DNA from 4 places in the Bacillus sp. JJ1521 genome. Region 1 is predicted to be linked to each of the others. Evidence: riboswitches for the same ligand, from Rfam matches in the RefSeq annotation. Region 1 holds a riboswitch; each other region holds the start of a gene.

What was found. A riboswitch is a leader RNA that binds a small molecule or an ion and turns the genes downstream of it on or off. The one in region 1 is predicted to bind cyclic di-GMP.
Region 2: linked by a shared signal. The riboswitch ahead of V7147_RS14190 (anti-repressor SinI family protein) and the one ahead of V7147_RS10415 (hypothetical protein) in region 1 are both predicted to bind cyclic di-GMP.
Region 3: linked by a shared signal. The riboswitch ahead of V7147_RS06630 (peptide chain release factor 3) and the one ahead of V7147_RS10415 (hypothetical protein) in region 1 are both predicted to bind cyclic di-GMP.
Region 4: linked by a shared signal. The riboswitch ahead of V7147_RS02410 (sensor domain-containing diguanylate cyclase) and the one ahead of V7147_RS10415 (hypothetical protein) in region 1 are both predicted to bind cyclic di-GMP.

The regions. Positions count from the first base shown of each region.
Region 1 covers NZ_JBALOX010000067.1:33,191-41,586, reverse strand. The annotation lists gene V7147_RS10430 (sigma-70 family RNA polymerase sigma factor) at 1-139, opposite strand, end outside; gene V7147_RS10425 (hypothetical protein) at 489-767, opposite strand; gene V7147_RS10420 (HU family DNA-binding protein) at 1,066-1,338, opposite strand; gene V7147_RS10415 (hypothetical protein) at 1,732-1,965, opposite strand; cyclic di-GMP riboswitch class I at 2,411-2,496, opposite strand; gene V7147_RS10410 (hypothetical protein) at 2,774-3,604, opposite strand; gene V7147_RS10405 (SIS domain-containing protein) at 3,962-5,020, shown strand; gene V7147_RS10400 (PTS sugar transporter subunit IIA) at 5,046-5,474, shown strand; gene V7147_RS10395 (PTS system mannose/fructose/N-acetylgalactosamine-transporter subunit IIB) at 5,491-5,976, shown strand; gene V7147_RS10390 (PTS mannose/fructose/sorbose/N-acetylgalactosamine transporter subunit IIC) at 6,001-6,783, shown strand; gene V7147_RS10385 (PTS system mannose/fructose/sorbose family transporter subunit IID) at 6,776-7,594, shown strand; gene V7147_RS10380 (BglG family transcription antiterminator) at 7,660-8,396, shown strand, end outside.
Region 2 covers NZ_JBALOX010000096.1:4,878-13,273, forward strand. The annotation lists gene V7147_RS14180 (DEAD/DEAH box helicase) at 1-1,578, shown strand, start outside; gene V7147_RS14185 (YqhG family protein) at 1,556-2,350, shown strand; cyclic di-GMP riboswitch class I at 2,729-2,818, shown strand; gene V7147_RS14190 (anti-repressor SinI family protein) at 2,854-2,994, shown strand; gene V7147_RS14195 (helix-turn-helix domain-containing protein) at 3,125-3,454, shown strand; gene V7147_RS14200 (metallophosphoesterase) at 3,503-4,477, opposite strand; gene V7147_RS14205 (metallophosphoesterase family protein) at 4,558-5,274, opposite strand; gene V7147_RS14210 (right-handed parallel beta-helix repeat-containing protein) at 5,327-7,513, opposite strand; gene V7147_RS14215 (acyltransferase family protein) at 7,584-8,396, opposite strand, start outside.
Region 3 covers NZ_JBALOX010000037.1:9,646-18,041, reverse strand. The annotation lists gene V7147_RS06660 (response regulator transcription factor) at 1-181, shown strand, start outside; gene V7147_RS06655 (HAMP domain-containing sensor histidine kinase) at 178-1,581, shown strand; gene V7147_RS06650 (S1C family serine protease) at 1,829-3,238, shown strand; gene V7147_RS06645 (foldase protein PrsA) at 3,265-4,137, shown strand; gene V7147_RS06640 (DinB family protein) at 4,476-4,937, shown strand; gene V7147_RS06635 (DNA-binding protein) at 5,149-5,718, shown strand; cyclic di-GMP riboswitch class I at 5,741-5,825, shown strand; gene V7147_RS06630 (peptide chain release factor 3) at 6,223-7,806, shown strand; gene V7147_RS06625 (FecCD family ABC transporter permease) at 7,921-8,396, shown strand, end outside.
Region 4 covers NZ_JBALOX010000011.1:102,396-110,791, reverse strand. The annotation lists gene V7147_RS02440 (flagellinolysin) at 1-108, shown strand, start outside; gene V7147_RS02435 (flagellin) at 51-284, shown strand; gene flaG (flagellar protein FlaG) at 615-986, shown strand; gene fliD (flagellar filament capping protein FliD) at 1,001-2,506, shown strand; gene fliS (flagellar export chaperone FliS) at 2,541-2,942, shown strand; gene V7147_RS02415 (hypothetical protein) at 2,942-3,289, shown strand; cyclic di-GMP riboswitch class I at 3,575-3,662, shown strand; gene V7147_RS02410 (sensor domain-containing diguanylate cyclase) at 3,674-4,759, shown strand; gene V7147_RS02405 (CBO0543 family protein) at 4,789-5,262, opposite strand; gene V7147_RS02400 (CBO0543 family protein) at 5,259-5,747, opposite strand; gene hpf (ribosome hibernation-promoting factor, HPF/YfiA family) at 6,281-6,841, shown strand; gene V7147_RS02390 (GGDEF domain-containing protein) at 6,997-8,064, shown strand; gene secA (preprotein translocase subunit SecA) at 8,374-8,396, shown strand, end outside.

The DNA of each region.
Region 1 (8,396 bases):
AAATATCAAGGGCATCTTGTTCATTTCTAACGTATGAATAGGCCGTCCGATACAATTTATGGCGAACAGTACTAATCAATTGTTCGAATGCTTCATCATTACCTTTATTTGCTTTTTGTACTAATTTAACTATATCCATTTAAATTTCCCCTCCTGTACACAATAAAGTCGAATAGGTAAGTGGAAACGTTGCAAAATAATTAAAAAATGCTGTAAAGTGACAATAAAGTTTATTAATTTCCAAAACCTACAACACGAATAACCCCGTTCTAAATAATGACGGGGTAAAAATAATTTTCCGTAATATTCCGTATAAATTATTGTGAATATCCAGTTTTCTTTAAGGCTGTTGCTCAATTAAATGGCCCGATTGTCGAGCAGAAGTTAAACATCGATCTTCAACTATTGCACCCGTTCGTACAACAAGCCTTATGTCTTAATATCCGATTTTATTTTTTCAACAATTACAAATATAAAATATAAGAGAATTAATGCGATAGAAATGCCAAGATATAATTCAAATTTTGATAAAAACAATTCTTTGTCCAACCATCTGCTGGCAATAAAAATGTAGCTAAAAAATTAGAAATCCCTATACCATCATTAGCTTCAGGAATTAAACTCAATGTATAGTTTTGACCCAAAGCAACACTCGAAAGAATTGCGAAAGCTATCATTAGTATTACAGCTTGAGACATTTTCATTTTTCTTTTTGAAATGAAAAACCCAGCTATAATTCCGTATAACACTAATATAACGAAAATCATAAGATTCCTCCCTAATTAGTCCCTTTAATTTAATAATTAAGATTGAAAGCCCTTTAAGTTTCAATTTATCTTGTTAAACTAACCCGCCCCTTTAGTACGATATCTTCTCTAAACTGGTGTTACACTAATTGTGCATTTAATCTAAATTTCAAATCAGTACATATGTAGCAAGAATTATAAATAATTGAAAACAAAAAAGACAAAACCCCTCACATATTTTGAGGGGTTTTTTGAACTTAAGGATTTTACTGTAGTTTGAAAACTACTTAAATCCCTTCTGTATTTAGAGCTCAAAGAGTCATTTCACCGCGTCCTTAAGTGCTTTCCCACTTTTAAATGCAGGTACTTTGCTTGCTGCAATGTGTATTTCTTCTCCAGTTTGAGGGTTACGCCCTTTACGTGCTGAACGTTCGCGGACTTCAAACGTGCCGAAACCTAATAAAGCAACGTTATCACCGTTTGATAATGTATTAGAGATTGATTCAAAAACCGCATCTACAGCTTTTGCTGAATCTTTTTTAGTTAGCTCACTTTTCTCTGCTACAATACTGATCAATTCTGTCTTATTCATGTGTATTTCTCCTTTCATGCCTCAAAGTGTTACTTTTTTATATTATATAAACAAAAAGGATAAGTTCCTCTCTGTTAATACCATTCGTCCATTTAACAATGTTGATCATTCCTATTCAATACATCACCACAGTATATACTAGTTCCTTCATCCAGATATCCATTTACAACAGGAACTACTTCATCTTTTACGATATTCTCTAATATTACATTACTTATAATATCGGATTGAATCCCAAAGAGTTAAGAGAATACCTCAAATAATAAAATAACCCTCTCTTCAAGGAGACGGGTACCTAGACTTATGCAGTTCCCATATTTGGGGTTACTTCTTCACCTGTAGACACATACAATTTTGGTTTTAATTCACCTTCAAAAAGCTCAACTAAAACCTTTAATCAACACCAACCATAGAACCTCTAACCTTTTCATATGCTTTTTCAATATTCACCAATAAATCCTTCCGAAATATATCACTGCATATAAAAACATTCGTAATTTCACTTTTTACCGATAAATAGGCAAATTCTAAACTTTTAATAACAGACAAATTTTGCAATTTTTGAGTAGACATTTGGTTCACTATTTCTTTTTCGAAATATTCAACAGTTCCAAATAACACAGTCAAGATAAACATCTCCTTATTATATAAAAATCAAGGCTAGAGCAGCCAATATCTGTTAAACTAACTACCATACTAATTTATATTTACAGTTGGATATGAGTTTTTGATCATTCTTAAACATACTGTCTTGTTTGTTTCACTTTATTTAATAATATTTAAAGCGACTTTTTTCTATTGTATCTAGCCCTACGACATTCCGAACAATTCATAAAGCGATTTCCTTTATCATAAAAGTCATTAACGGATTTTAGTTCTTAACACTTAAAACAAACTTGTTCTTTACTGATAGTCTTCACCTTATTTCAACCTTCTTTCGTATTAATAAAGATTCTTTTAATAGCCATTTATAGAAACTCTTTTGTTTTTAATAAAAAAATCCACCAAAAAAGATGGTGGATAAATTTGAATAATGGTTATTTCTATAACCGATATATTTATTCACAAATTTTTTGGCAACTCGGCTATCATAGTTATCAGAACTTTAGGCTCGTAGCTTTGCGTCCTTACCTTTCGATAAGTTTGCCTTTTTCGGTATAGTATTTTTATATGTAGTACTTTTGACTTATATAGAATAAGACAAAATTCGCTAAATTTCAACAAATTTTATTCGAAGTGAAGTAATTACCAAATAGATTACAATAATTTCTGAACAAATTGTTGTAACCTTTCTTTTCAATGATCTAATTATGAATGTTTGTATTATAGGCTTGTCCATAGGTTATAGACTACTTTTTATTGGGTGTTTTTTGCAAACTAATAGGTGCAGAGCTTTGCAAGGAAAAATAACAAAGTCTGATACGCACTCTTATCCTTACAGTTTAATTCTTATATAGGTTCTATCATCAAATGATACATTTCCTTTTACCATACCCTTTGTTGACATGTTTTCATAAATACATAGTGGATCTTCTTTAATTATTCTGGCTAATTCTGCTTCTGTTTCTTCCAAAGTCCCCCAAATTTTCGGATAACCATCTGTTGCCAACGAGAGTTCTGTCACATTTTCTGGAACCTTAATAGTTTTTATTAATTCTTGAGGGATCGGGTTACCATTTACACTTCCATAGCTAAGGGGATGATTCGGATCGGCATTTTGGAAGTTATATTGTTTTTGAATTAAAGGTTTGATGAGGTCAAACCCAAAATCTCCTACCTCTAAAATCTCTTCCACTGTTTTCCCCTTCATGATTTCAGCCTGAACCACAACACTCCTTGCTTCTGCTAAAACTTCATCGATATGTTTAATATTTTGGTAAATGTCTCCACTAAAGAAGCACTGGCAATCTCCTACTATCCATATTTTACTTCTCTGCCTACTATAAAGAATCATGGCTGCACTTGGACGAAGATAGGAAGTGGTCTTTACTTCTTCAGCAATCCCCATGTATTGATATAAAGTTTCAAAATACGTATTAATAACCTCCAAGATTTCACTGAAATCTTCATTACCTGATAAGGTACCAATCGCTTGTTTCACAGTACCTGTAGCTAGTTGTCCCTGTGTTTTCCCATCATAATAGCGACCTGAGACACTTGTTGCCCCATCTATCACAGCAACAAAATTTTGATCAAAAAAATAGGAATCCTCACAGGTTTCTATATCTCCTGTCTTTGATTGAATTAATTTCTCAATGATTTCCATTGTAAATCCTCCATATGATAATTTTAATTGAGTTTATTATAATCTTTATAATACTGGACCTAAGTAAGTTAACTGCTTCGCTTTTTATGGTAATACCAAGTCCTGTAAATTTCAAACTAATATTCAAAAAGATGGATATGTAGGTATAAAAACACATAATCTAACGGATTCTTTTCATAGAGACAAAAGAACCAATCCTCTTATCCCTCTCTCGGAAAAATAAAGGTAAACTTCGGAACAGTCCCCCATCCACCCCTAAATCATTTTTCTGCACCATTAATAGTGCAAAAATGGATATGGATATTTAGGACTATTGGATTTAACATTAAGGTATCAAAACAGCTAAGGAGTGATTCGATGAGTATGCTGGATACCATTAGTCGGATTCCAACCCAATTACAGATGATCGTTGATAACAAGGACAAGCTACTCTCTAAAGTTCAAGGTCTTTTGAAAGCGCATTCTAGCTTCAAAAGGATTGTTATCATTGCATCTGGTACCTCTTACAATGCGGCGTTTACAACAAAAAGTTTCGCTGAAAATGTAACCGGTTTACCAGTCGAGATTATTTACCCGAATATATTTATTAATTACTATAATCAAGCATTGCTGAGTGATGAGAATTTATATATCTTCATTTCACAAGGTGGGAAAACAAAGCTCGTATACGAATCTTTAAAACTAGTTAAATCAAAGGGATATCAAACCATCTCCCTTACGGAGTCATTGGATACTCCTATCGCTCAATTGGCGGATGTAGCACTTGAAATTGGATCTGATAACGAAGAGTATCTTTACCGAACATTAGGATATTCTGCAACTTGTGCAACCTTGTTTTGGCTATATCTATCGATTTTACAAAGTAACAACAAAGCGACCGATGAAGATATTCAAACATTTGCCGATGATTATTCTTTAATGATTGATAACTTACCTATGATTAAACAAAACACTCTTGAATGGTATAAAAACCATAAATATTCATTAATGCGGAAATCAAGCTTTTTGTTTTCTGGAACCAATGATCTATGGCCTGTCGCACAAGAAGCGGATATTAAATTCATGGAAATGCTGCCAATCGTTACAAATAGTTTTGAATTAGAAGAGTTGATCCATGGACCACAAAATGCGTTTGATGGTAACATTGGATATTTCATTCTAAAACGATCAGGTGAGGATTCAGAAAAAGCTGAAAAAATTGCCAAATTCATTAATAATGAGATTGCACCCTGTTATTTAATTGGGGATACACCATCCGTTGACTTCAATGTGGATCCGAAAAGCAAGTATTTTAGTAGTTTAGAGTATATTACCTTTTTCCAAGTCCTTGCTTACCTACTCGCTACGGACAAAGGACGAGATTTAACCAGGGGCATATATCCACAAGTGGTAAATTACATTAACAAAACTTTTTAACATACAATAAGGTGGTTGTTTAGAAATGAAGAAAATATTAGTAGCAACACATGCGAAGTTTGCAGAAGGTATTTGTTCCGCAATAAATTTAATTTTAGGAGAACAAAAAAACCTTCATTACATCAATGCCTACGTGGACGAAACACCTTTTAATGAAAAACTAGAAAGCTTCCTAACTGAAGAAATTTCAGGTGAAGATAAGTTGATAATCTTTACCGATCTATTTGGTGGAAGTGTTAACCAGACTAGTCTTAGGTATTTAACTAGAGAAAATATTTACCTTATTTCTGGTGTAAACCTTCCAGTTTTGTTAGAGGCCATTATGCTGGATGATGATAGTGTCAATGAAGCTAAACTCAAGGTGCTAGTCAATAGCTGTAAAGAGCAAATTATCTTTGCAAATGATGAAGTGAAAAACCTTAACAATGATTCAGACGATGATTTTGATATTTAATATGGAGGGATAAAACATGATTATAAAAATGAGAATTGACGATCGCTTACTACATGGACAGGTTGCCTATAGCTGGAAATCAGCTTTATCCTATGAGGCCATTGTAATCGCTGATGACAATGTTGCTACTGATGAAGTTCGAAAAATGGCGCTTAAATTAAGCAATCCGGATGGAGTTAGACTTGCCATTCGCTCAGTAGAAGATGCCGCAACTCTAGTAAAAAACCCTAAGCTTCAAGCTATGAAAGTCTTTGTCATATTTGCAAATCCAAAAGCAGCCTATGAATTTATCGAAAAAATTGATGAAAAACCAGTTCTAAATGTTGGCGGAATGCAAATGCACGATGACAAAGTATTGCTTTCACCGGCCGTGTATGTATCTAAAGAAGACATCTCTTATTTAGACAAAATCCAAGAAAAAGGGATTGAAATTGAAGTTCGTCAAGTTCCAACTGAAAATGCAAAAAACTACAATGATCTAAAAAATAAACTTTCATTCTAAATTTTAAGTAAGGGGGATACATTTATGCTAACAGCATTAATGATTGGTTTGATCTTAGCAGTTCTATGGTTTATAGAAAAAATGCTTGGTACACCAATGGTCATTCGACCAATAGTTGTTTCATCAATTGTTGGAGCAGCCTTAGGTGACCTGCAAACTGGTATATTAGTAGGTGCAACACTAGAGTTAGTGTTCATGGGATTCATTCAAGTTGGAGGCGCAGTCCCACCTGATGTTCTGGTAGGAGCAGGTCTCGGTACATCATTTGCTATTATGAGTGGGAATGGTGCAGAAGTTGCGCTTGCATTAGCTTTACCTATCGCATTATTAGCTCAATCTTTAAAGGTTGTCGTATTTATTGTTCGAAGCTGGTTCATGAACTTCGCCATGAAATTAGCAAGGGAAGCTAATGTCAAAGGGCTCTACACTTTGAATATAGCTGGACTCTTACTTCAATGTGCAATGTATTTCGTAGTTGGTTTTGTAGCTATTCTATTTGGATCTAAAGCAGTAGAAGGCTTTGTAAACAATATTCCTGAAGTAATCATGAATGGATTACAAGTTGCAGGTGGATTATTACCAGCAGTCGGTTTTGCCTTATTACTACTACCTATGATGAAGAAAACAAATATCCTGTACTTCCTGTTTGGTTTTGCATTATTTGCTTATATGAATCTACCAATCTTAGGTATTACCCTTTTTGGTGTCATACTTGCCTTCGTCATTGTTTATGAAATAAAGGATAAAGATGTACAAGCAGCTGGTACTAACGCACAAGCGGACGAGGAGGAGTTATTCGATGTCTGAGAAAAAGAAATTGACCAAAGATGAAAAGAAATTAATGCGGGAAATATTTTGGAACTCATTTCTCTTAGAAGCGTCCTACAATTATGAAAGACAACAGGCACTTGGCTTCTCACTCGGGATGTGGCCAGCCATCAAACGCTTTTACAAAAATAAAAAGGACCAAGCAGAAGCTTTAGAACGTCACATGAGCATTTTCAATACGACTCCACATATCGTAACCACGATTACTGGAGTTGCAACAGCTCTTGAAAAAGAAGCCAGTCAAAATCCTTCCTTTGATAAAAATATTATTAACAACGTAAAAGTTGGATTGATGGGACCATTTGCAGGTATCGGTGACTCTCTATTCTGGGGAACAATAAGAATTATTGCCGTTGGGATTGGATTATCCTTAGCACAACAAGGCAGTATTTTAGGACCACTTTTATTCTTATTACTATTTAATGTCCCACATATGCTAGTCCGATATTATGGCGGTGTCTTTGGCTATAAATTCGGAACATCGATCATGGACAAGGCGAATAGCTCTGGGATCATGCAAAAGATTTCCAAAGGAGCGACCATAGTCGGATTGATGGTTATTGGTGCGATGACTGCCTCGATGGTAAAACTCGAGTCCGCACTCATTTTTAAAGTTGGGGAAGAACAAATACCAATGCAGGATTATCTAAATCAGATTTTCCCACTATTATTGCCATTGCTTTATACAATCTTTATGTACTATTTATTGAAAAAAGGCATGAAGCCAACAACTATTCTTTTAATTACCATTGCAATCGGTATTGGCGGATCGCTCTTAGGCATTATCTAAAAAGCAACTATGATAAAATTACTGTAATCTACTGATTACAGTAATTTTTTTAGGAGGATACGATCATGTTAGATTTCACTAGACGGCAGCTTCTCTTGTTACATGAACTATTTCAACAAGAAACACGAACAGCTGCAAATCTATCCATGGTAGTAGAGGCTTCAATTAGGACGGTTAAAAATGATATTACTATTCTGAGAAAAAAACTTCGTAACCATGGAATTTCCATAGAATCTAGTCCTAATAAAGGGTATCAGTTACATTATCATGATCGTTCTTCAGAGGACTATCTAACAGAGTTATTCGCTCAGCTAGACATAAAAAGATTAAATTTGTTTAAACGAAATAACTATGAGCGCATCTTTTTTATTATACGAACATTATTAATAAATAAAGACTATATAAAATTAGACGATCTTGCCAGCAAAATGTTTGTTAGTCGTTCTACACTAAACACAGATATGCCTGAAGTTAAACGTATCCTTGCAAATTATCAATTAGATGTAATATCTAAAGCAAACTATGGAATCGCTATCCAAGGGAGCGAATTGAATAAAAGAATTTGTATTGCTGAGTATTTTTTTCATAATAAAACGACCTTTGAAAATAGTAAGGAACTTGATATCAGGATTGAGGGTTATAACCAGGCTATTATTCCTTTAATTGAAGAACAATTAAGAACCGTTTGTGAACAATACGAGATCATTCTTTCCGATTTTTCTATAAAGAATATAACCATTCATGTATTAATTACGATTTTTAGAAGCAGGTCCAGTTATACCATCGAAATACCTAAACAATA
Region 2 (8,396 bases), on a different contig from region 1:
AAACACCAGTCGATACCTGAATTCGAAGGTCTTCAGGCACCTAAGCATTTACCACAGTTAACACCACTTCCCCATCAACTTGAAGTTGCAAAGCAAGTGGTTGAAAAAATGAATGGAAAAGCCATTTTAGCGGATGAGGTTGGGCTCGGAAAAACAATTGAGGCAGGTCTAATTTTAAAAGAATATATGATTCGTGGACTTGTAAAAAAAGTGCTGATTCTTGTCCCAGCATCCCTTGTATCCCAATGGGCTTCAGAATTAAATCAAAAGTTTTATATTCCTGCAGTCCAGCAGAAAAAGAGCTATATGTGGGAGCAATATGATGTCATTGTTTCTTCTATTGATACAGCAAAAAGAAGTCCACATCGGGAAATTGTATATGAGCAGGATTACGATTTAATCATCATTGACGAGGCTCACAAGCTAAAAAACAATAAAACAAAAAACTATGAATTTGTTCAAAACTTGAAAAAGAAGTTTTGTTTACTATTAACAGCAACCCCGATTCAAAACCGAATTGATGAGATTTTTAATCTTGTATCATTGCTGAAACCTGGACATTTAGGGAATCAGGAAAATTTTGAGGAATCATTCGGAAAAAAGAGCCGCTCTATCGATGATCATGAGCATTTGAAGGAACTGGTCAATAAAGTAATGATTCGGAATCGTCGTGATGATACGGGAATAGAGTGGACAAAACGGAAAGTTGAGGCCGTACCAATTGAGTTTTCAGAGACTGAACAAGAGCTATATAATGCGATTTCTGCTTATCGGTCTAGCTTTTCAGGCTTTGCTTCAAGTATGTTCTCGATTCTGACCTTACAAAGAGAGGCTTGCAGTAGTCGTGAGGCCGTCTATTTTACATTGAAGAAGATGCTCGAGAAAAAGAATGAGGATGGCAGTGCTGCCGCCCCTACAGATATGGTATTGGGACTCATGAAAAAGGTTGAACAGGTAACGCAAAACTCAAAGGCAGAAAAAGCAGTTGAATTAATTAAGCAAATTGATGATAAAGTGATTATTTTTACGGAGTATCGTGCAACCCAAATGTATTTACAATGGTTCCTCCAGCAAAACGGAATTTCATCGGTTCCTTTTAGAGGCGGATTCAAGCGCGGGAAAAAGGATTGGATGAGAGAATTGTTTAAAGGGAAGTTCCAGGTGTTAATTGCAACTGAAGCCGGTGGAGAAGGAATTAACCTGCAATTTTGTAATCATATTATCAACTATGACCTCCCTTGGAATCCGATGAGACTCGAGCAGCGCATTGGGCGTATTCATCGTCTTGGTCAGGAAAAAGATGTTCATATTTATAATTTTGCAACCAAGAATACGGTTGAAGAGCATATTTTGAAGCTGTTATATGAAAAAATTAATCTGTTTGAGCGTGTCATTGGGCAGTTGGATGATATTTTAACAAGGCTCGATCTTGGTAATATTGAAGATCATATTCAGGACATCATGCTTCGTTCTCGGAGCGAGGGTGAAATGAAAATTAAGATGGAGAATTTAACTTCGATTATTAGTTTTGAAGAACAAAATGGTGGTGAGCAGCGTGCAGCAACAGGAAATCGTTAATTTTCTAGAGAAATATTTTATATCAAATCATTGTGAAATTCTTGAACGACATTCCGGGCATATGACAGTCCAATTGACAATTGATTTAGATAAGCAACTCATGAATCGCCCCTTTTATTGGACATATGTTGAAAAAACCGGTGGAGAACCGAATCCAATGAAGCTAACGTTAATTACAGACCGGGACCAAACACCCGAAAATGTAAAGGGTGACTTCATCCACTTTGGCGCCCCCCGTTTGCATCAAATTTTTGAATCAACAAAAAAACTAGCAAGCTACATTCGATTGTATCAGCAAACACCACCTGGAACCCAAGGAAACACACCACTTTACCCATGGATCGGGTTAAACGTGAAGGTTTCCTATAAAAGTGACCGTAAGCGTGATGTATTAATGTCACTCGGCTTGCAGCTTATTAACGGAATCATTGTTGAGGATTTTCAGGAGAAGATTGAAAAACTGCCACTTACTCCGAAAATACCAGATCTAACGTATACGATGTCCCCGTTGGTTAAGCCACAAAGTGGTATCAATCGACTTCAGCAATATGTGAGAGGTTTTGTGGAAACACAGGATCACGCATGGGCAGATGAAGCAAGACAGCGTTGGAATGAGGACTTAGCCCTGTTAGATGCTTTTTACGAGGGAATCGACGAAAAACCAGAAAGCTATGAAATTGAAAAAGAAGCACTAAGGGATCAGTACGAACCAAAAGTTCTTGTCGAAATCATCAATGGCGGATTGTTTTATCTTTGTCAAAATGCGATGTAATATAGCCTATCCTCATATTTGGGGGTAGGTTACATTTTTTTGGGGTGTTTTTTAAATAAATCGTTCGACAAATACCTTACATTTAATTGGAAAATTTACAAAAAGCCACATCGAAACGTCGTTATGTATTAACCCACCTCTTCTCATAGTTAACAAATCCTAGGTCCTTCTCCCTATCCTTCGAGTCTATTCTACATAAATAGGAAAAAGTGGGCATTTTTCGATGCATTGGACAAGTAATTGTTTGTGTTTTGTGAATATTTTGTAATCGACAGTTTTTTACAGAAATATTATTATCCATGTTTTATACTTCTAAATGTAATACAAAGGTTCTATACATATATGGACTATCGGTTTAGGTCGGTCAGCTGAGGTTCGAACAGAAAAAGGCAAACCTATTGAAAAATAGGGACGCAAAGTCACAGGTCTAAGGTTGGAGATTCCAATTACGACGGCTGGGTTGCCTGGAATACTAATTGTATTTTGGGAGGGTATTGGAAAGTATGATTAAAGTAGAAAACGAAACACTCGATCAAGAATGGGTAGATCTAATTTTAGAAGCACTAGATATGGGAATTAGTGTGAATGAAATCAAAGCATTCTTTGCAGAAAAAGCTGACGGGCTTGACTCATTGATTGGATAAAGAACAGTGAAACCCGCTCCTACTCCTAGAAAAACGTAGTTTCTCGCAAAATATTTGAATAATTCGTTCGTCATACAAAACAAACCTCTTCATTTTATGTTATAATCATAAATGGAGGAAGGTGGATTTTATGATTGGTCAACGTATCAAACAATACCGATTGCAAAGAAAATTATCCTTATCTGAATGCGCTGAAAGAGCTGGGGTTGCAAAATCATATTTAAGTTCCATCGAACGCAACCTTCAATCAAATCCTTCTATTCAATTTTTAGAGAAAATTTCCGCGGTCCTTGGGGTATCAGTAAATACTCTACTCCACGACGAGGATCACGAAGTTCAAATAGAAGATCTTGATTCTGATTGGGCACAACTTGTACAAGAAGCAATGAAATCCGGAGTTTCAAAGGATGAATTTAGGGCATTCTTAGAATTTAACAAATGGAAAAATACCAACAAATAAAAAAGCGCTTCAGGAGGGTGAAAAGGTTTCATCTCTTGAAGGGCTTTTTTATTTCCCTTTTAATGTTAATAGATTAATTTCCGGTGTATTAAATAAACGAAATTTCAAAAATGGTAAAGCATCACTGCTCCCTAATCCAGTACTAACATATTGCTTAGTTCCCTGATACTCCCACAGCCCTTTTACCCGATCCTGCGGTGGAAAAAGGCCATTCCTTCTGTACCATGGATCCGGGATGAAAATAGCCCCAATTATAGGGATACGTAATTGCCCCCCATGATAATGACCAGCGATAATGAGATCAAAATCACGCCACTTGGTTTCAGGGTCATTCTGAATAAAATTAATTCTTGGATCTGGTACAGGATAATGATTTAATGCGATTACGATGTCCTTATCCACTATTGTTTTATATGTTTCTTGTAATGTTGACCATTGATCCCGTATATAATCCACATACCAGGGTTCAAACTGATAACTAGGATATATAACTCCAGCCATCTTTTGTTCCGGGTTTTTGGTAATTGATAATTCAAAGTTAACGAAATGGACAGCATCTCCACCCATTTCAATCTTTGCACTGGTTTCTAATAAATAAACACCTCTTGCCTCCATCCCTTGAATAAATTTACCTTTTTGTAATTCTCCCTCAAACTGGTAACTATTAGGATCGGTATTTCCTGGGACAAACCAAGCATTCTCCTTATTTTTAATCCCTTCCAGTAGTTGATAAAAGCCGTCTACATTTTCACTTTCCGGATGATCCAGCATATCCCCAGTAAAAACAATTGCGTCATAATCCAATCCATTGATTTTGTTCACTAATTTGCTTTGGGAAGAACCAAATTCTTTTTCATGAAGATCACTAATTTGCAGAATCCGAAAGTTTTCTATGGAGTTTGGTAGGTCTTTCATAAAGATGTCTTGCTCAACAACTATAAATCGACGATTATCCCAAACGATAAATACTATGGTTATTAAAGTAATTAGGAACAATCCGATAATTACTCTTTTTTTCCTCAAGGTAGTACCTCCAGATTCAAATAATACCTACGTTCAAAATGGCGGTTAGTTCATTTTTTCCTATTCCGCAATTAATTGAACTAAACTTTTGCTTGTTCCAAAAGAGTAATCATTAATTCAGAATTGGGATAGTCCATTTCATCGAATTGTTTAATAACCTTTTGAACATCATAAGAAACCCTTACAATTCTACATTCGTAGTCATCTTCTCCAATATCAATTAGTGCATAAGAAGATTTATTTTGCCCATCGAAGGGCAGTCCAACACTTCCTGTATTTATTATGCATTTACCGTTTATGAATCTAATAAATGGTTTGTGAATATGGGCATAAATGTAAATATCTGCCTCGTTCTTCATTAGTTTTTCAACAATCATTTCGTCTTTATCATCGGGCTTAACAATTTCAAACAGGCTATCAGGTGTGGCATGAAATGCGTGGATGTTTACCCCTTTATGTTGAAAATTAAGTTCGGTCGGTAGATTTTTTAAATAGTCAATCGCTTCATCATCAAGTTTTGAAAAAGTCCACTCTCTCTCCTTTTTCATTATTTCTAACGCCGCATCTGGTACTTCTCCTTCATCTACACCGCGAACTACCCACTCATCAGCATTTCCTTTTAGTACATCTGTAGTTATTTTCCTTACTAATTCCAAAGAACGCTTTGGTTCAGGTCCTCTAAAGCAAAAGTCCCCTAAAACAGCGATTTTATCAACATTTCTACTTTGAATATCGTTCAAAACTGCATCTAGAGCTAATGCGTTACCATGAATATCAGAAATAAACGCGAGTCTCATGCTTAGAACCTCTTTTCTAAAAATCTATTTTTCTAACTGTTTTTATAAAAGATTAATTGCTGAACATTTGGTTATTTTTATTAATATCATTTGATTTTAAGTTTAGAGTTGCTTTGTACAAAATATTATCTTTAATGAGGTAAGACGATGCTCCAACACCGCCATTAACCGTATCGATTCCCATTCTTGTTATGTTACTGGAGATTTTATTTCCCTCTACAGTTGCCCCCATAACTTTTGTTGGATTATGTGCAGAAGCATCCCGCCCTATTTGAATAATGGGATAATCTCCTCTTTCATTCACGATAGAATTAAATGTATTATTTAGAATACTAATTTCTTTAGCTTCCATAGCTAAAATGATTTGACTGGTTATACTTTCATCATTATCAAAGGATGAATGTTGAAAAGTAGCTTCTGTTTCCTGATTATAAGTATAAAATGTTGTGTTTATAAATTTGCATTTATGAAAATTAATGCTACCTGGAATATTTAGTGCAAACTCTCCCACATTTGTAGAGCAGTTAGTATATGTACCTGGTGCTATGCTCATTTCAGGTGTGTTATTAAAGTTTATATGATCATACACGCTTTCACTGTTACCATCTCCACTGAATTCATTATTTCCTTGCAGTGTTATGTTTGTAATGTGAATTGGCTCGCCATAAACTGCAATACCACCAGAGGTTGTTTGATAATTCGTTGACTTAAGCATTATATTTGAAACCTTGATTCCACCATCTTCCGTTTGGGTGAAACCTAAACTGGAATCTACCCCGTCAACACCATCTACAACTACGGCCGAACCACCTTCGAAACTCGCTGAACTAGAGATTAATTTATTACCAAGGAATTTAGTATTGCCCCAAGTTACAAAGTTAGTGTGGTCGAACTCGTTGTTGGTAACATTGGCGCCATAGTATGCTGGATTAATCGAGAAACCGATACCATTTGTTAAATTTGGTCCAAAATAGTTTTCTTCAACCCTAGCATTTCCACCATAAGCAAAAACCATATGAATCTTGTTGTTCAAGAACTGATTGCCTTTTATCAGAGTATTAATTGCAGGGTAAAATCCAGGTTCAATATCAATTCCACTTTCGGGTGCGGTCCCGCTTGTATTGTGAATTTTATTATTTATGATTTTAATATCATCGGAAGCACCAACCGTAATACCTTGTCGGCGGTTATGCCCAATATCACAATTTTTAATTGTCATATTTTTTGTAATTGCTACTGTCATCCTATTTACTTGCACATCTTCGGTAGTATCACTATTAAACACAACCCTGAAATAGTCTGCATCATCGGAAACGTCGGAAAATCCCCATGTAGAATTAAAATGTTGATCTCTATCGGATTTAATAAAACTACCGTCCTTACGATAAAAGAAGATATCGTAATTTTCTTCTACTCCGTTAGGAATCCACATCATTACATTTCGATAATGCGGGTTGCTATAAATAGGATTGTTGAAATTCTCTACATCATAGTTATTTGAGCGAATTTTTCCTTTTTGAAATACAGGTTTACCTTCATCATTTATTCCGCCTAATTCTAGATCTTCTTCTGTAATATATTCCCCGTATATCGTTGCACCACCAATTTCAATTCCGTCCCCAGTAAACTTCTCGATTTTCACTCCATCAATGATGATATTACTTGCTCCTTTTGTATTAATTCCATTTCCCCATTCATGTGTTCCTTCTGTATATTCTCCTTTTTGGGAATAATCATGGGTTTCTCTATCTCCCCGTATTGTTCCCCCCTTTATTGTCACATTGTCGACTTCGGAATCAAGAAACAGGGTAGAGTATATTTCAAAACCGTTTGTTTCTTTTTGGATAACCGCATTTCCATCGAGTATGAATGTCATATTTGAAACCATATTGATTCTAGCGTCTGGATCATCCTCCGATTTTCCTTTTGAAACTAAATAGTTCCCTGCTGGGACATAAAACGTTGTAAAGCCTTGTTCCTGTGCCCATTTCAATGCGTCATTGATTCCTTTCGTTGTTTCTTTAGGATGGCTACCGTCATTGTATATACCCCATTTAGTTAATTCAAGGTTATAAACATTAGCAGCCGCTTTGACATAACTTGTTCCTTCTTTTAAATTTTGTAATGTCGATATTTTTTTATCTGAGACTTGCTGTAGTAACATAAAAAATGCACCTAGAAGCAGAATAACTCCAAAAAGGAGAGCTGACAATATAGAAGAATATCTCCATTTTTTCATCCAATCATTCCTTTAAAAATCTTACATTATAAATTTAACCTTTTCAGTTTGAACTCGATGATCCAACAGATTAAGAAATACGATATTTATCAAATCTTTTATTTCCTTTATTTGCAAGTCTCTTTTTCACTACTGTTTCAACTTTATCGGCAATACGTTTCCCGTATTTATTTGCTGGATTTTCAATTAACAACCATGAAAAATGGGCAAGCAAGATAGCTAAAGGAATCGATATAATAAAAATAATCCAAAGAGGGATTATTTTGTAAAAAAGATAAACCAGGCTAAAAAGTGTAGGCAAATGATATAGATAAAGACTATATGAAATTCTTCCTAAATATAACAGCGGTTTTATTATTAAAAACGAATGTGCCCTACCAGATGCAAGTGAAATGAATATAAGTAAAACGGATCCTATTCCTATAGAATAGTCACTCATTATTTCACCATAGTAATAAATTCCTAAATAATTCGCGATGACTGTCAAAACCTCATTGTAAATAAAGCAAGCAATGGTAAAAAGTAAGAGCATTATTTTTTTTACTCTTGTAAAACGTAAATAAAGTTCAATCATTTTATTTAAGTGTTTTGCCAAAAGACTTCCTAATATGAACATTGAAATAATTTGTAACGTAGCAAAAAACGATGTATGGTATCCCCAGTTTTTCTCCCAATGGAAAATATTATTAAGACCACTTACGAAGGATAAACAAATACATAAAAGCAATGAAATCTTCCACTTTACCCGATAAATAATAATAGCCAATATTGGAAAAATTAAAGAAACACGCATTTCCTGTACTAACGACCAAATTACATTATTGTATAGATTGGTATTAAAGTTTCCAATCATCAAAATATGATCTACCATATCCTTCAACGT
Region 3 (8,396 bases), on a different contig from region 1:
GTTCTCAAGGGAACAGTTATTGGATCGTGTGTGGGGGTACCAGTTTTATGGGGATGAGCGCACAGTTGACGTACATATAAAGCGACTTCGAAAAAAACTAGGTACGGAAAACCAACCCTTTTTCCATACAGTATGGGGTGTGGGCTACAAATTCGATGAATCTGTTGAGGGCGAAAAATGAAATTCCGTTACATGTTCCAGCAGCTTTTTAGCCACATAAGTGTGATTGTGGTTGCGTTTATTATTTTAAGTATTGTGTTCGCACATTACGTAGGTAACCTTGTCTTTGAAGAGAAGGTCGAAGAGTTGACCACATATGGTGAAAATATTATTAGCGATATTGGCCGCACGTCGAATGTCGATGCACTAATTCTTCAATACTCAAACATGCTAGGTGAGCGAAATATTTATTTTACAGTATTTGATGAAAATGGAGTGAGCCTAAGTGCTGTAGGTGGATTTGTCCCGCAAGTGGAGTTGAGAAAGAAGGAATGGGACAAGGTCCGAAGTGGGCATATCGTGTCAGTCAAACAGGATTATAAGCGTTTCGAGCAGGAAGTAACGTTTATTGTCATGCCTTATATGATTCGCCAAACCTTTGTTGGTGGGGTACTTCTAGCATCACCGATCAGCGGAACGCAGGAAATGATCCATGATATTAACCAATATTTGTTTTACACGATGTTTTTGGCACTGGCTGTTGCTCTTTTAATGAGTTGGATTTTGTCGACGATTCATGTGAAGCGCATCAAACGTTTACGTAAAGCAACCTCGATGATCTCCGCTGGTGATTTTTCTGTTAAATTGCCTTCATCTAATTTTGATGAAATTGGTGAACTCTCCAATGATTTTAATGAGATGGCGCAACGTTTGCAGAAATCGATGGAGGAAATCGAAAGCCTTGAGAGCCGGAGACGGAAATTTATGGCTGATGTCTCTCATGAAATGCGGACACCACTTACAACGATTAGCGGTGTGATTGAAGGATTAAAAAATGATCTGATTCCAGAAGAGGAAAAAGCTAAGGGTGTTCAATTAGTTAACCAGGAAACAAAACGCCTCATTCGCCTTGTGAATGAAAACTTGGACTATGAAAAAATCCGTTCTAATCAAGTAACTCTCCAAAAGGAAACGATTGAATTAATCGAAGTGCTTGAGGTTGTGAAAGAAACACTGGAGCCACAAGCGGATGAAAAAAATGACCAATTAATTGTTGAGGTTCCAGAAGGATTGACGATTACAGCGGATTACGATCGCTTAATTCAAATTTTAATCAATATTATTAAAAATAGTATTCAGTTTACCGATAACGGAACAATTTGGATTCGTGGAAAAGCAGGGGAGAACGAAACGGTCATTGAAATCGAAGATACAGGGGTGGGAATTGATCCAGTAGAAATCGAGAATATATGGCATCGTTTTTACAAAGCAGATGTCTCACGTACCGGAACGCCGTTTGGTCAATTCGGTCTAGGGCTTTCGATTGTAAAACAGCTAGTCCAGCTCCATAACGGAAAAATTGAAGTGTCTAGTGAAAAAGGAAAAGGAACAACATTCGAAATTCGAATTCCATTTGAGTAAATCCATCATATTTTTGATGGATTTTTCACTATATTCAGCAGTTGGCTGAATAAAGTGAAAAGCCTCCGGCGGATGTCACGATTTTTCAAAGGAATATTTCAAGCAAGCTTGAAAAAAATCGGGCGCAAATACGCCAAGGCGCATTTGATAACAAAATATTTTCCATGTCTTTTCAAGGTTTGTTAATATTTTGTTCATAATTTTTGTCTATGATAAATACATGGAGTTAATTAAGGAGGAATTCATAATGGAAAACGATAAACGTTTTGATGAATTTGACGATAAAAAAGAACAGCCAAACAACCTAGAAAATAGTGAAAATCATACAGAAGAAATTCAGTACGAACAGCAAGAAATGAAACTAGAACCAGAAGTGGAGCAAGTGCCAGCTGAGCCAGTCGAAGCAGAATCGATTCAACAATCGGTGGCGGTTCCCAATGATACAGCACTTCGTTCCTCAATACCAAAAGATAAAAAATCAAATGGAAAAATGAAAGGCTTTCTATCCATGGTATCTGCTGGAGTTCTTGGTTCTGCATTAACGCTGGGAGTCGCTCCGCATATTGACGGATTGCAAGGATATTTCAATTCGAATGCACCTGCAACAGAACAGAACGCAGAAGTAATCGAAGCGTCAGGACCTGTGAAAATCCAACCAACAGCAGTAAAAGACTCAACGTCTTCCGTTGCGGATATGGTTGAAGATGCATCAAAAGGGATTGTTGGAATTACAAGTATGCAGGCTCAACAAAATCCATTTAACAGAGGTAACTCACAAAGTGTCGCAAGCGGAACGGGTTCCGGGGTTATTTTTCAAAAGGATGGCGATAAAGCTTATATTGTTACCAATAACCATGTAATCGAAAATGCAAACGAAGTAGAAATTTCCCTTTATAATGGTGAAAAAACAATGGCTAAGTTAATAGGAACAGATCCGTTAACTGATTTAGCTGTTTTAGAAATAGATTCTAAAAACGTAGAGGCGGTTCTACAATTTGGTGATTCCGAGTCATTAAGACCTGGTGACCAGGTGTTTGCAATCGGAAACCCACTTGGACTTGATTTATCAAGAACAGTTACATCAGGGATTGTAAGTGCAAAGGATCGCAGCATCTCCGTTGATACCTCTGCAGGTAGCTGGGAATTAAACGTTATTCAGACTGATGCTGCCATTAACCCAGGTAACAGTGGTGGTGCCCTTTTAAATACACAAGGGCAAGTCATCGGAATTAACAGCTTAAAAATCGCCAATAGTGGTGTTGAAGGCTTAGGATTTGCCATCCCTAGTAATGATGTCGTGCCGATTATTAACAGTTTAATTGAAAGTGGTAAAATTGAACGTCCATTTATCGGAATCGGATTAGCAGACCTCGCGGAAATTCCAAGAATGTATTACGCCGACCTTCCTGAGAATATAAAAGAAGGGGTTATCGTAACCAGTGTTGCACAGAATTCTGCAGCTGAAAAAGCTGGTTTAAAAATGACCGATGTGATTTTGAAAATCAATGATACTGAGGTTAAAAGCTCAATGGAACTTCGAAAATATTTATATTCAAAAGTAAAAATTGGCGATGAAATTGAATTAAGCTTTTACCGCGGCAACCAACTTGAAACTGCAAAACTAACCTTAACAAGCAATAATACGGGAATTGAATAACGCATAGCGGTGAAAGGACAAAAATAATGGGGAAAACAAAACTAGCCTGGGTGATTGGGACAATTTTATGTGTTGCGCTCATATCGACCATTGGTTTCGCAGTTTTCAAAAAGGATGTCGTTGCTAGTGTTGATGGCGTTGAAATTGAGCGCGATGAACTACACACATCTTTAGAGAAATTTTATGGTTCGAATGTTTTAGAAACATTAATCACGAATAAAATTATTGAACTAGAAGCAGAGAAAGAAAATATATCAGTTTCTGATAAAGAGCTAGATGATGAGCTGCAGGCATTAATCGACTCCTATGGAGGAGAGGAAAGCTTTACGAGTGCGATTGAATCAAGTGGAGTAACCCGTAAAGATGTGGAAGACGATATCAAACAGTTTATCCTAACGAAAAAATTACTTGAACCTAGAATCGAGATCACAGACGATGAGATAAAAACCTATTTTGAAGAAAATAAGGATTCTTTTGCTCAGGCTGAACAGGTTCAAGCAAGTCATATCTTAGTCGATGATGATACAACTGCAAATGAAATAGCTACAAAGCTTGCAGAAGGTACCGATTTTGCTGAATTGGCAAAAGAGTATTCAACAGATACTGCTAGTGCAGGTGCTGGCGGAGATCTTGGCTATTTCGGAAAAGGTGAAATGGTCGCGGAATTTGAAGAAGTTGCATTTTCATTAGGAAAAGATGAAATTAGTGACCCTGTAAAAACAGAACACGGCTACCACATCATTAAAGTAACCGATAAAAAAGAAGCCGAAGAAGCTAATTATGAAGAAAACAAAGACACAATTTACGCAGTCTTGTTTGATCAAAAAATCTCAGAGGAATACGCTGCATGGCTGACTGAAAAAACTGAGGAATACAAGATTGAGAGAAATTTATCATAACTTGGAGGAAGGTCCAAACCAGATGTATGGTTTGGACCTTTTCGTATTTATCTTGGGGAATACATCCGACAATTTTTCCTATTGCCGACAACATTTCCCGGGAAACGACAGCATGTTTTTGTTACTGACAGCAATTGTAACATACTTACAAAATATGCTAACTACCATAGGAAATAAGTATTATACTTAGGGCTACCTAAATATCTATATTTTATATGAGAATGCCTCCAACTCCATTTGCAAATAGATAAACTTATAAAAAACAACAAGAATCAGGTCTCGAATACGCCATAGTGCCATATAGATTACTAGCACTTTAAAAATCAGGGGGTATAAGAATGAGTCACTATTTATTAACGCAGTTTGAATTATTAAAAGTTCGTTTTCTTGGCGAGGTGGAGGATCTAACGGACCAAATAGTATCTATTCAACCAGAAGGTTTTAATAATACAATCCTTTGGCATATTGGGCATCTTGTTACCGTCAATGAGCAGTTTATGTTTGGCTATCCGAAAAAGTCTACTTTTCTACCGGGAAATTATTTGGAGCTCTTTGCAAAAGGAACAAGTCCTGCTGATTGGAATGGAGACATCCAAACACTAGCAGATTTAGTAACTCAATTTAACGAACAGATAGCAAGAACCCAGCAAATCCCCGTTGAACGTTTTGAAGAAAGATTAAAACAACCATTTCTTGGGCTTGAATCCTACGGCGATATAACCAACCTAGCACTCTTCCATATAGCCTACCATTTAGGTCAAATCCATGCGATGAAGCTTGTGATTAAAAATTTAATCTAAAAATAGGTTCAGGTGATCCTGTTCAATACCTTGACTTCTTTTACTTACATAAATGCTCGTAAACTATAAAGAGTATAAAAAGCACTTGACAACTCTAGTGAAAATAAAATTACTAGTATTTTTTTAGTTCAATAGTATGATATGATAGTAGTATGTCATCGAAAGGCCCTTCATTCTTAGTGCTATTAAGAATGAAAAGGGGATTTTTGATTTGAAGAAAAGAACATGGACGTATGAGGAAATAGAGTTTTTGAAGGACAATGTAGGTCGAATGAAGATCTCTACGATTGCGGCTCACCTACATAGGACAGAAACGGCGGTTGAGATAAAAATTAAGAGATTAGGGCTTTCGAACACGAAATCCTTCACCGGTCAGTTAACGATGCATGAATTGGCAACTCTATTAAAAATTGATCCAAAGTCTGTAAAACTCTGGATTGACAACCATGGACTAAAGTACACAAAGAAGGCAACACGAAATACACGAAAGTTTTACTTTATTAAACCTGAAGATTTTTGGTTTTGGGCAAAGAACAATAAGGATCGAGTTGACTTCTCGAAAATTGAAAAAAATGCAATCGTCCCTGAACCTGGCTGGGTTGAAGGTGAACGTTCTAAGCAAAAGAGGGTCAATTACCGCTCATGGACAACGGTTGAAATTCATTCTATGATCGAGCTTGTCGCAACGGGGACACCATTTTCTGATATTGGAAAAAGGTTAAACCGTAGCCCAATTAGTATTCAGCGTAAATATCAGCGCATGAGTAAAGCCATTAGATAGACAACATAGATAGACGACCAAACTATACAAAAGGCAAAATTGTTGAAAAACGATGACGCAAAGCCACGGGCCTAAGGAGAATTCTCTATGGCGGCCGGGTTGCTATAGAATGGAAGGGTACCTTTATTTGATGACGAAAAAATGGGAGAGTCTAGTCGAAAAACTAGCCTCTCCCATTTTCTTTATCTAGATTATTGATCGAGTGATTTGCTATCTATTCTTTAATACCGTTTATAATTTGGACTGTAAAACCGACGCAAATGAGAATAATACTTACAAGTAAAAAATATGCTACAAACATGTACTTTCACCTCATTGAGTATTTTTTCTATTTCTATCTTTAGTATAGTGGGAACTCAAATTGCAGGATGTGATTTGTATCACATATTTTCCTATTTTTAAGCCTTTCCTCTAGTAAAATTGGAATCAATTCACGTTGTGGTTCTTTTTTGAATATGATATATTTTTTTAGATAGAATTTGTGATAACGGAAGGGAAATTTGCATGAGTTATATAGATGAAGTTCAAAAACGAAGAACATTTGCCATCATCTCTCACCCGGACGCCGGGAAAACCACAATGACAGAAAAACTTTTGTTTTTTGGAAACGTCATTCGTGAAACGGGGACGGTAAAAGGAAAAAAATCAGGGAAATTTGCTGCATCAGACTGGATGGAAATCGAAAAGCAACGCGGAATTTCAGTAACATCAAGTGTTATGAGTTTTCCATATGAAAACTTCTACGTCAATATTTTGGATACACCAGGGCACGAAGATTTCAGTGAGGATACCTATCGAACATTAACTGCTGTAGACAGTGTCGTGATGATCATTGACTCTACAAAGGGCGTGGAGCCACAAACGATTAAGTTATTTAAAGTTTGTCGCATGAGAGGAATTCCGATTTTTACATTTATCAATAAGCTTGACCGTGAAGGTAAGGATCCACTTGATCTTATGGCAGAACTTGAGGAAGTTCTTGGAATTGAGTCCTATCCTATGAACTGGCCTGTCGGGATGGGAAAACGATTTTTAGGGATTGTTGATCGTTACAATAATCAATTTGTTCATTTCACTGGGAATGAAGATGAAAAAATCATTCCATTACAGGAACTTGAGGAAGGAAAGCATCCAGCAATTACAGACACACCGGTTTATGAAAGTACACAAGACGAATTACTCTTATTAGACGAAGCTGGAAACGACTTTGATGTGGACCGTGTAGTTAATGGGGAGCTTACCCCTGTATTTTTTGGTAGTGCACTCGCAAACTTTGGTGTGGAAACATTTTTTAATACATTTTTACAATTTGCTTCAGAACCGAAGCCACGTAAAACCAATCTTGGCCTAGTTCCACCAGAGGACGAAACATTCTCAGGTTATATTTTTAAAATCCAAGCAAACATGAATACGAAGCATCGTGACCGAATTGCGTTCCTACGGATCTGCTCAGGAAAGTTTGAGCGCGGTATGGGAGTCAACATCACTCGTACAGGTAAATCAATTAAATTGAATCAGACCCAACAATTTATGGCGGCAAGCCGTGAAACAGTTGATGAAGCTTATCCTGGAGATATAATTGGTATTTATGACCCGAATGTCTATCAAATCGGCGATACATTAACGGTTAGTAAAGAGGATATGCATTATCAGGAGCTACCTGTCTTCCCACCTGAAATGTATCGTAAGGTTCGCGTAAAGAACGTTATGAAGGCGAAGCAATTTAGAAAAGGAATTGAACAACTCGTTCAAGAAGGCGCGATTCAATTATTCAGACAGGAATCAAATGACGAGTTCATTCTTGGTGCGGTTGGTCAGCTTCAATATGAAGTATTTGAACATCGACTAGAGGCAGAATACAATGTTTCAGTTGAATTCACAACACTTGGAAACCGAATTCCAAGATGGATTGGAAATAAGGATGTAGATTTACGTCTATTTGATTCAAGAAGTTTACTAGTTCGTGACCGTAATGAACGCTATGTCGTTTTATTTGAAAATGACTTTACGTATCGCTATTTTCAAGATAAAAACAAAGACATCGAGCTTATTGATTTATACGAAAGTAATGATTATAAAGGTGTGTAAACACACGACATGTAAAACGCTCAGATCCTTTTCTGGGCGTTCATATTTATAAAGAAAGGGTTGGCTATGAAAAGAAATTCGTTTCGAAAAATCTTCAATCGGGATGAACTAAATATGAAGGTTATAACATTGTTGATGTTTATTCTAGGCATTCTTTCTATCCTTTTTGCAATCGGAATTGGTCCAGTCTCAGTTCATCCGCTAATAGTTTTTAACATTCTTTTAGCAAAACTTCCATTTCTAAATATTGAAACTAGTTGGACACTGGTTGAGCATAACATCGTCTGGGGTCTACGTTTGCCGAGGGTTTTATTAGGAATGATTGTCGGGGCTTCACTAGCAATAACAGGGGTTGTCATGCAGGCACTGGTTCGTAACCATCTGGCCGATCCTTTTATTCTTGGGGTCTCATCAGGTGCGTCTGCAACAGCGACATTAGGGATGCTGTTTGGTGCCTTTTCGATATTTGGGAGGTATTCTTTATCTATCAGCGCATTTATCGGAGCTGCTGTAACGATTATTTTAGTTTATATCCTCTCAAGAGTGAACGGTAGAATCAATGTGACTCACCTTTTGCTTTCTGGTGTCGC
Region 4 (8,396 bases), on a different contig from region 1:
GTAAATTCAGCGAGTGAAGCAATTGGGCGATTGATGAAGCCATTCAATCTGTGTCAGAAAAAAGAGCAACATTTGGGGCTCAGCAAAATCGCTTGGAGCATATTTTGAATAACAATGAAAATTATAAAGAAAACTTGCAAGCAAGTGAATCAAGAATTAGAGATGTAGATATGGCGTCTGAAATGATGAATCTAACGAAGAGAAATATCTTAACACAAGCATCCCAGGCAATGTTAGCCCAAGCAAATGGACAACCCCAAGCCATTTTACAACTCTTGAGATAAAGACTAAGATATATTCATCTTAAAGCATTGATCAGAAGTAACAGAAGAGCAAACCATTATTAAGAAAATGGTTGCTCTTCTTTTTTGAACATGAAGTTAGTATAACCTTTATCATTATTTTAATTAATGGAAGATTGAAAGATATATTTGGTCATTAGCAAATAAAATATCAAGTCGATTTATGAAGTAAAGGAAGTGTAATATGCCAAACATTATTCTTCTGCTAATTTCAATATGAACCAGTTAAAAAAAGATTAATGAACATAATATGTAAAACTTAATCAGAATCTACCGATATAAAAGATAGAAAAACCTTTTAGGGGGATAAATATGGGCTCTGTTGATTCTATTTCAAGGAATTCAATTGGAGAGGTAAAAATTAGTACTTCTCCTACTAAATTAATAGAAGAGAAACATAACAACTTAGACCAACAGCCTGAAAGCAAATTACAACAAGAGATAAATGAAAAAGATATTACTGTAAAAGAATTAGATAAAATTGTTAAAGATATGAACTCTATGTTAGGTAATACACATACTTCGTTAAAATATGTGTACCATGAAAAACTGGAGAGCTATTATGTTTCATTAATTAATGACGAGACAAAAGAGATAGTTAGGGAGATACCACCCAAAAAGCTATTGGATATTTATGCTTCAATGAAAGAATACTTAGGGTTATTTATTGATAATAAAATTTAATGGAGGTGCTCTAGGTGGTAAATAACCAAATGAGAATCACAGGTTTTGCTTCGGGGTTAGATACGACACAGATCATAACTGACTTGATGAGAGCGGAAAGAATGCCTCTTGATAATCTTTTTCAGAAGAGGGAATGGTTAGAGTGGCAACGTGACGCGTATCGAGATGTAAATCTAGAACTAGCCACTTTTAATAAAAGCGTGGATAAACTACGATTTCAATACTCGTTTAACGGCTATAAGGCATCCGCATCAGATTCAAGTTTGGCGTCGGTTACTGCAAAAGGATCCGCAGTACCAGGGAATTATACTTTATCAGTAAACTCAATTGCGGAAGTAGCCAAAGTTACATCTGCCAATGCAATTACGTCTGGTGGTAGCAATGTTAAGCTAAACGATAAGATTCTAGCAACAGGAGAAACAACGGTTATAAATATTGAAACTGCCACAGGAAATCAAGATATAACTATTGATGACACGACTACATATGGTAGTCTTGCAAGTAAAATTGCTAACCTTACTGATGCAAGCGGGAAATCTCTTGGCTTACGTGCAAGCTTTGATGAGGCTACATCAAGGTTTGTCATTTCGACAAAGGATCTAGGTGCGAATCAAAAAATTACGATTTCAGATAGAGGTACTTTTGGGGTTGCAAATGCAATCGTAAATGGTGGAGCAATTACACCAACAACATTGACGCCTACAGGACCACAGGCAGCTGGTAAGAATGCTGAAGTTGTAGTAAATGGAGCTACTGTTACTAGTTCAACTAATAATTTGAGTGTATTTGGTATGGACATTAAGGTGTTAAAATCTGGAGGTCCAACAAATGTAAGTATATCCTCCGACACTCAATCAATTTTTGATAATATAAAAAAATTTGTAGATGACTATAACTCCCTAATTGATAGTTTAAACACAAAGTTAAAAGAAAAACGTAACAGAGATTTTCCTCCATTAACGGATGAGCAACGGGAAGCCTTATCAGAAAAGGAAGTTGAAAAATGGGATGAGGCAGCCAAAAAGGGGCTTCTTTCCAATGACTCTATTATTAGAGGAACGTTGAATGAACTACGTGTGGGTATGTACAGTCCAGTTGATAGTATTCCAACAGGGAATATCCGAATGCTCTCTGAAATTGGCATAACTACGGAATATCTTTCAACAGATGGTAAACTTGTGATTAATGAAGAAAAATTACGGGCAGCAATTACAGATAACCCTGATGAAATCATGAATCTTTTTACCAAAGAAGATGGAATAGCTTCAAGGATTTATAACGAAGTAAATAGCTCAATTGACAAGTTGAATAAGAAGGCTGGTCGTGTCGGTAGCCCAGATAATTTAAATAATAGTGTTATTGGTCAAGACTTATCTGAACTTAGGGACCGTATGAAGGTCTGGGAAAATAAATTAGCAATGATTGAAAATCGATATTGGAAACAATTCACTGCGATGGAACAGGCTCTTGCAAAGTTTAATGAGCAATCTAGTAGCATTATGGGAATGATGGGTTTCTAAGGAGTAATTAGCATTATTGAAAGGAGAATGATTTATGTCTGTACACAATCCATATCAAACGTATCAGGATAATTCTGTTTTTACTGCAACCCCTGGTGAATTAACACTTATGCTATATAATGGATGCCTCAAGTTTATTTCATTAGCTAAAAAATCAATACAAGAAAAGAATATTGAGGGTAAGCATACTAATATAAGTAAGGCCCAAAACATTATTAGTGAACTAATGGTTACTTTAAACATGGATTATGAAATCTCAAAGGAAATGCGTCGTTTATATGATTTTATTAATAGAAAATTAATTGAAGCTAATATCAATAATGATATAAAACTATTAGAAGAAGCTGAGGATCTAGTTATCGAATTTCGTGATACCTGGAAAGAGGTTATTCGTATAAATAGAGCTAAACAATTTAAAACGGGTGGAATGGCTTAATGGCTATTAACCAGTTATATATTCTGACCGAAAAACTCCTTTTACATTTGGAGCAACAACCTGATCAGGAAAAAAGGGAAGAGTATATAGAAAAAATAATGGAACTTTTAGAAAAACGAGATTTGGCATTAACTAAAATAGTTCAGCCGAGTAATTTAGAGGATAAACGAATTGGAGAAAAAATTGTCGAAATGGACAAAGTGATTAAACAAAAGCTTACAGTCCTTTTTACAGAAATTAAGCAAGATATTTTGACTTTAAATAAATCAAAAGAACCTCAAAAAAAATACCGCAACCCATATGAATCCTATAATTTGGATGGTAGTTTCTTTGATAAAAGAAATTGAAATTTCATTTTTGAGTTATAAGTTTTGCCCTTTAAATGCCATCTTTTTCAAGGTGGCATTTTTTCCTATATAACCAATAATCTCCCCCCACAATTTAGATAAACTACTACTGAAGAAATGTAAGCCCCCATTCAAACAACGCTTATAAATGATCAGCACGTATCGATCTATGAGAGGCGCATGGACAAATTCATGCGCTGACTCTATTTTCACGCCAATTAACAATAATTACTCATTTACTCGTCCTTCAAATCATTGCATACTACTAATAGTTTGTTCTGCTTAAAACGATAAGGGCAAACTTGCTAAAAGGTGAGGGCGCAAAATCACAGGTCTAAGGTGGGGTTTCTGCTAAGACGGCTGGATTGCCGAAAGGAGACTGTATTGGAGTTATACGGTAAACGGATTATTGTCATATCTATTCTTATCTTATTTTTATCTATCACGGATTTTCTAGATGATAAGGTGATTACATTTCTTCATTTTAAAGATAAGGGTTACTATGAAGTCATTATCGACCTTATGAGTCCTCTAATCGAAATCGCCTTGTTGTTTTGGGCGTTGTATACTGGTAAGAAAATTCTTCGCCAATTGCATGAGCAAGAGGAGCAATATCAACGCTTGGTTCAATTTTCGCCTGAAGCGATTATTGTCCATAGGAAAGGGAAAATCCTCTATATTAATGATTCCGGCGTTAAGTTATTGGGTTCAAATCGTTCATCTGAATTATTGAACCGTGACCTAAAAGACTTTGTTCATCCCGATTCGGAGGACAGTATTAACAAATATCGGGAACAATTAAATAAAAATCCTAACAGCCATCTTAAATATCATATTAAAATCAAAAGAATTGATGGAACAACCTTGGACTTAGAGACTTTATCTACTGTTGTTGATTTTAAGGGACATCCTGCTCGGGAATTGATCGCTCGGGATATCACCGTGCAACATCAGGAATTTGAAACAATCAAGCAAATGGCGTATCAGGATGCGTTAACTGGTTTGCCGAATCGCCGAGCATTCATGGATAAACTGGATGATCTTATGTCCACGGCAGAAAAAAACAAGGGTACGTTTGGTATGATGTTTATTGATTTGGACGGATTTAAGCAAGTAAATGATTTACTTGGGCATGAAGGAGGCGACATGCTCCTTAGACAAGCGGGGGATTACCTAATAAAAAGCGTTGCACAAAAAGATACAGTAGCAAGGCTAGCGGGTGATGAGTTTATGGTCTTATTGCCTGACGCAAATGAGAATGAGTGTGTGATGGTGGCAAATCGGATTATCGAACAATTTCAATCAATTGTGATTCTGGGGAAAAATGTAGTGGTCACACCTAGTATAGGAATTGCCCTATATCCTCAGCACGGTAAAGATGCTATTGAATTAATAAAATTTGCCGACATGGCGATGTATCAGGCGAAACAACGTGGAAAAAACAACTATCAAATTTTCAAAGGTGACTAATTCGTGACCACACTTTTAGAATTTTCCTACTATGTGTGGTTCTTTTCTATTTTAAAATACCAGCTATAAAATACCCATAATAAATATAAGGTAGCGTACATAGATAGCCAGCTAACATACCAGTCCCAATGGATATAATGAATAAGATCCGTGTATTTTTCAATGATGACTTCCAATATGGTTAGTACCGAACAGAAGCCGCTTATATATAAAAACTTCTTCCACCTCTTATTTGTTCGTGGATAATAGATACAAAAGAAACTACCGATAATCGGATAAACTAAGAATTCAAATAATAAGCTAGTGCCATTGACGCTGGAGAGTTCCCTAGCAGGGTATTCAAGCAAATGGAATTCGACAGGTATTAACCCAAGAGACCACGTAACAGTCTGTTGAAACAAAAAGGCGATGCTTGCTTCTCTCCATTTACTCTTTGGAATATAGGCTAATGAAATGAAAGTACATCCATAAATCATGTATAAAATCATATGCTCCATCTTCATGAGCTTCTAACCCCACTAGGAAGAGGCTGTTCGGTTATCCATAACACATATTGGCGGCATAGCCATAATTCAATGATAAAATTAAAGAAGCTTCTTAACATACTTTCTTTGTTTACGGTCATCGTATTTGTAAATGTCCCCAATAAAAGCATAATGAAGAGAATGATGCCAACCCATAGCATGTAGTGGAACACTCGCCTTTTATATGCTGCATTTTTGGGAAAGCTTAGCTGAAAAAAGACAGCAACACTAGGAAAAACTAAAAATTCATTTGTGAAACTGACCTTTGATGCATGTGGAAAAAACCGAACCGGTGATTCAAGTAAACCTGCATATGTGAGCCCGATGGCAAATACCCAGGTCAACATTTGAAAAAATAAAAAGGTAGCAATTGCTTCACGTAGTCTGCTTCGGGGCACCCCTTTCCAAAGCACAACCGGTATGCCAATCCACAATAATATAAGTATATAATAGTCGAAATTCATATCTATCACCCTTAAAATTAATATGTGAGGCGATGATAAAATTTATCCATTGTCCTGCATATTTATACTACTGTTAAATAACTTCCAGTTTGCCAATATTCCCCCCATAATTTGGACATACTACTACTGAAGAATTCTTCGAGCACATTCATCTTAGAAACCACACAAGTTCCATTCATAACTCGCCTTAGACATGCATATATTTTTACACCTACACATATTGTTTACAAATTTACATTAAACTCATAAAAAAGGAGTAGTGGGATTACTATGTCCATTTTTAATGGGATGATTTGCCTGACCCCTGACCAAATGGTGTTCCATCACTAGACATCGCACTCTCATAATTAATGTTTACAAATTCACAATTTCTTCAAATTTCCTTTACGAAAAAGCAGGAATTGGGGAGGTGTGTGTAGAATTAGTACATATAACCTTAATTTATAAGAGGTTATATTGATACACAGGTTGGATACCCTAAAAAGGGTCTTGGCTGTGTCCAATGCATTAGAGTTAAAAGGAGGAGTTCATGTATGAATTACAACGTTCGTGGTGAAAACATTGAGGTAACTCCAGCATTACGAGAGTATGTTGAGAAGAAACTCGGAAAGATTGAACGCTATTTTGACAGCACTCCAAATGCCAAAGTAAATGTTAACTTAAAAGTAAATAATGCAAAGGATCATAGAATAGAGGTTACGATTCCGATGCCGCAGCTTGTGCTTCGCGCTGAGGAGTCTAATGAGGATATGTACGCGGCAATCGATCTTGTGACCGATAAGCTTGAGCGTCAAATCCGCAAGCATAAAACAAAAGTCAACCGTAAGCTTCGTGAGAAAGGTTCTACCAAGACGATGTTCGCTAATGGTGGAGCTGGAACGATGACAGCTGTTCAGGAAGCACCGGAGGATGAGGATTACGAATTAGTTCGTACGAAGCGTTTTGATTTGAAACCGATGGATAGTGAAGAAGCGATTCTGCAAATGAATATGCTCGGCCACAACTTCTTCGTTTTCACAAATGCGGAGACGAATACGACAAATGTCGTGTATCGCCGGAAGGATGGCAAGTACGGCATTATTGAACCTAGCTAAATAACAAATTTCCAAGAGCGCAGCCTTTTCATTAGGCTGCCTCTTTTTTGAAAAAATAGGGGAAAACCCCCATAGCCAAAAACATTTACATCGTAGATAATACTAATTGCGGGCAACTCGTAGCCTATCGAACTTTCAATAAAGCAGGGATATCTATGATTACTATACTTCAACCAACCCTTTCTAATATTGCGATTATTTTGTTCATGTATTTATGCATAAGCATCTTGGTGACGAATCGAAAGTCCATCAATAAATATATATTTTCAGGGAGCGTTCTCCTCCTCACTTCGGCATGTGTGATTTTTCTTTTTTATTTGCCGATCCGCTATGAGGGCTACCAGTTTGATCTTCGCCTTGTTCCTTTGGTGATCTTCACCCTTTTGTTGGGGTGGAAGCATGCGATTCCTGCTCTCGTGTTAACAGTTAGCTGGAGGCTCGGCATGGGAGGAGTGGGAGCTATGCCAGGCGTGTTATTCGGTATGATTCTCCCCGTTTTACTGGCTCTTCTTTTTCATAAAAAAGAAAGAGCGATGCCAAGCCCGTTTTCGTTGTTCTTACTCATGACGGCGTGCTGGCTTGCCTCTGATTTGCCGATTCTTTTTCTTGTGCCAAATGGTGTGGAAGTGTTCGGTGAGATTTATTTTGTGCGGATTTTGGCACTCCAAGTGTCGGCATTTATTCTGTATTTTTTCATTAGCCAGCTGGACAGGGAAGTGGTGTTAAAGCGAAAACTACGGTTTTATGCGGAGCGTGATCCTCTGACCGGGCTTTATAATATGCGTTATTTTGAAAATTATATGAAAAAAGGGACAAGTTCTCAACAGAAGTACATTGTAATGATTGATATTGATCATTTTAAAAAGATTAATGATACGTTTGGTCATCTCCACGGTGATTCAGTTTTAAAAAATATGGCGTTCACGTTAACGAAACTTGTTCCGTCGCACCTTTCCTTGCTAGGACGATATGGTGGTGAGGAGTTTATTTTGTATTTAGAGGTGGATTCGAAGGATAGGTTGATGAACATTGTTTCTGGGATTCGTAGCGGGATTGAACGAACTCCGTTTTATGTGGAGGACCAGAGGCTTCAAGTAACGGTATCGATTGGGGTTGCGGAGCTTATCGACTCGTCAAATCTCTACCAAGCGATTGAAAAAGCGGATAACTCTTTATATGCGTCGAAGGAAAATGGTCGAAATCAAATCAGCTATGCGATGTAAGTATCCTTCGGGGTACTTTTTTTATACTTGTCTAGTTCAGCACCAAGCCCTTCGAGGTCACAAGCCAATCCGTCAGGAAGGTCAAAGGACAACCTTCATGCCGTCTCGTCTTGTGCTTGTCAGGGCTGGACAGGCGCTTCTACTTTTCGTCTTTGTCGAATCCCCTCACATCGCGAAACCCAATAATATTTTACCCTTGTCCTATTTAGTGGTAAAATAGAAGATATTTCGTTTTAGCCTAATTTATTTTTTGTAATCAAGTCAGCCGATCGGCTGATAGCACATTTTCACGATAGAGGAGCGTACACAATGCTTGGAATTTTAAACAAAGT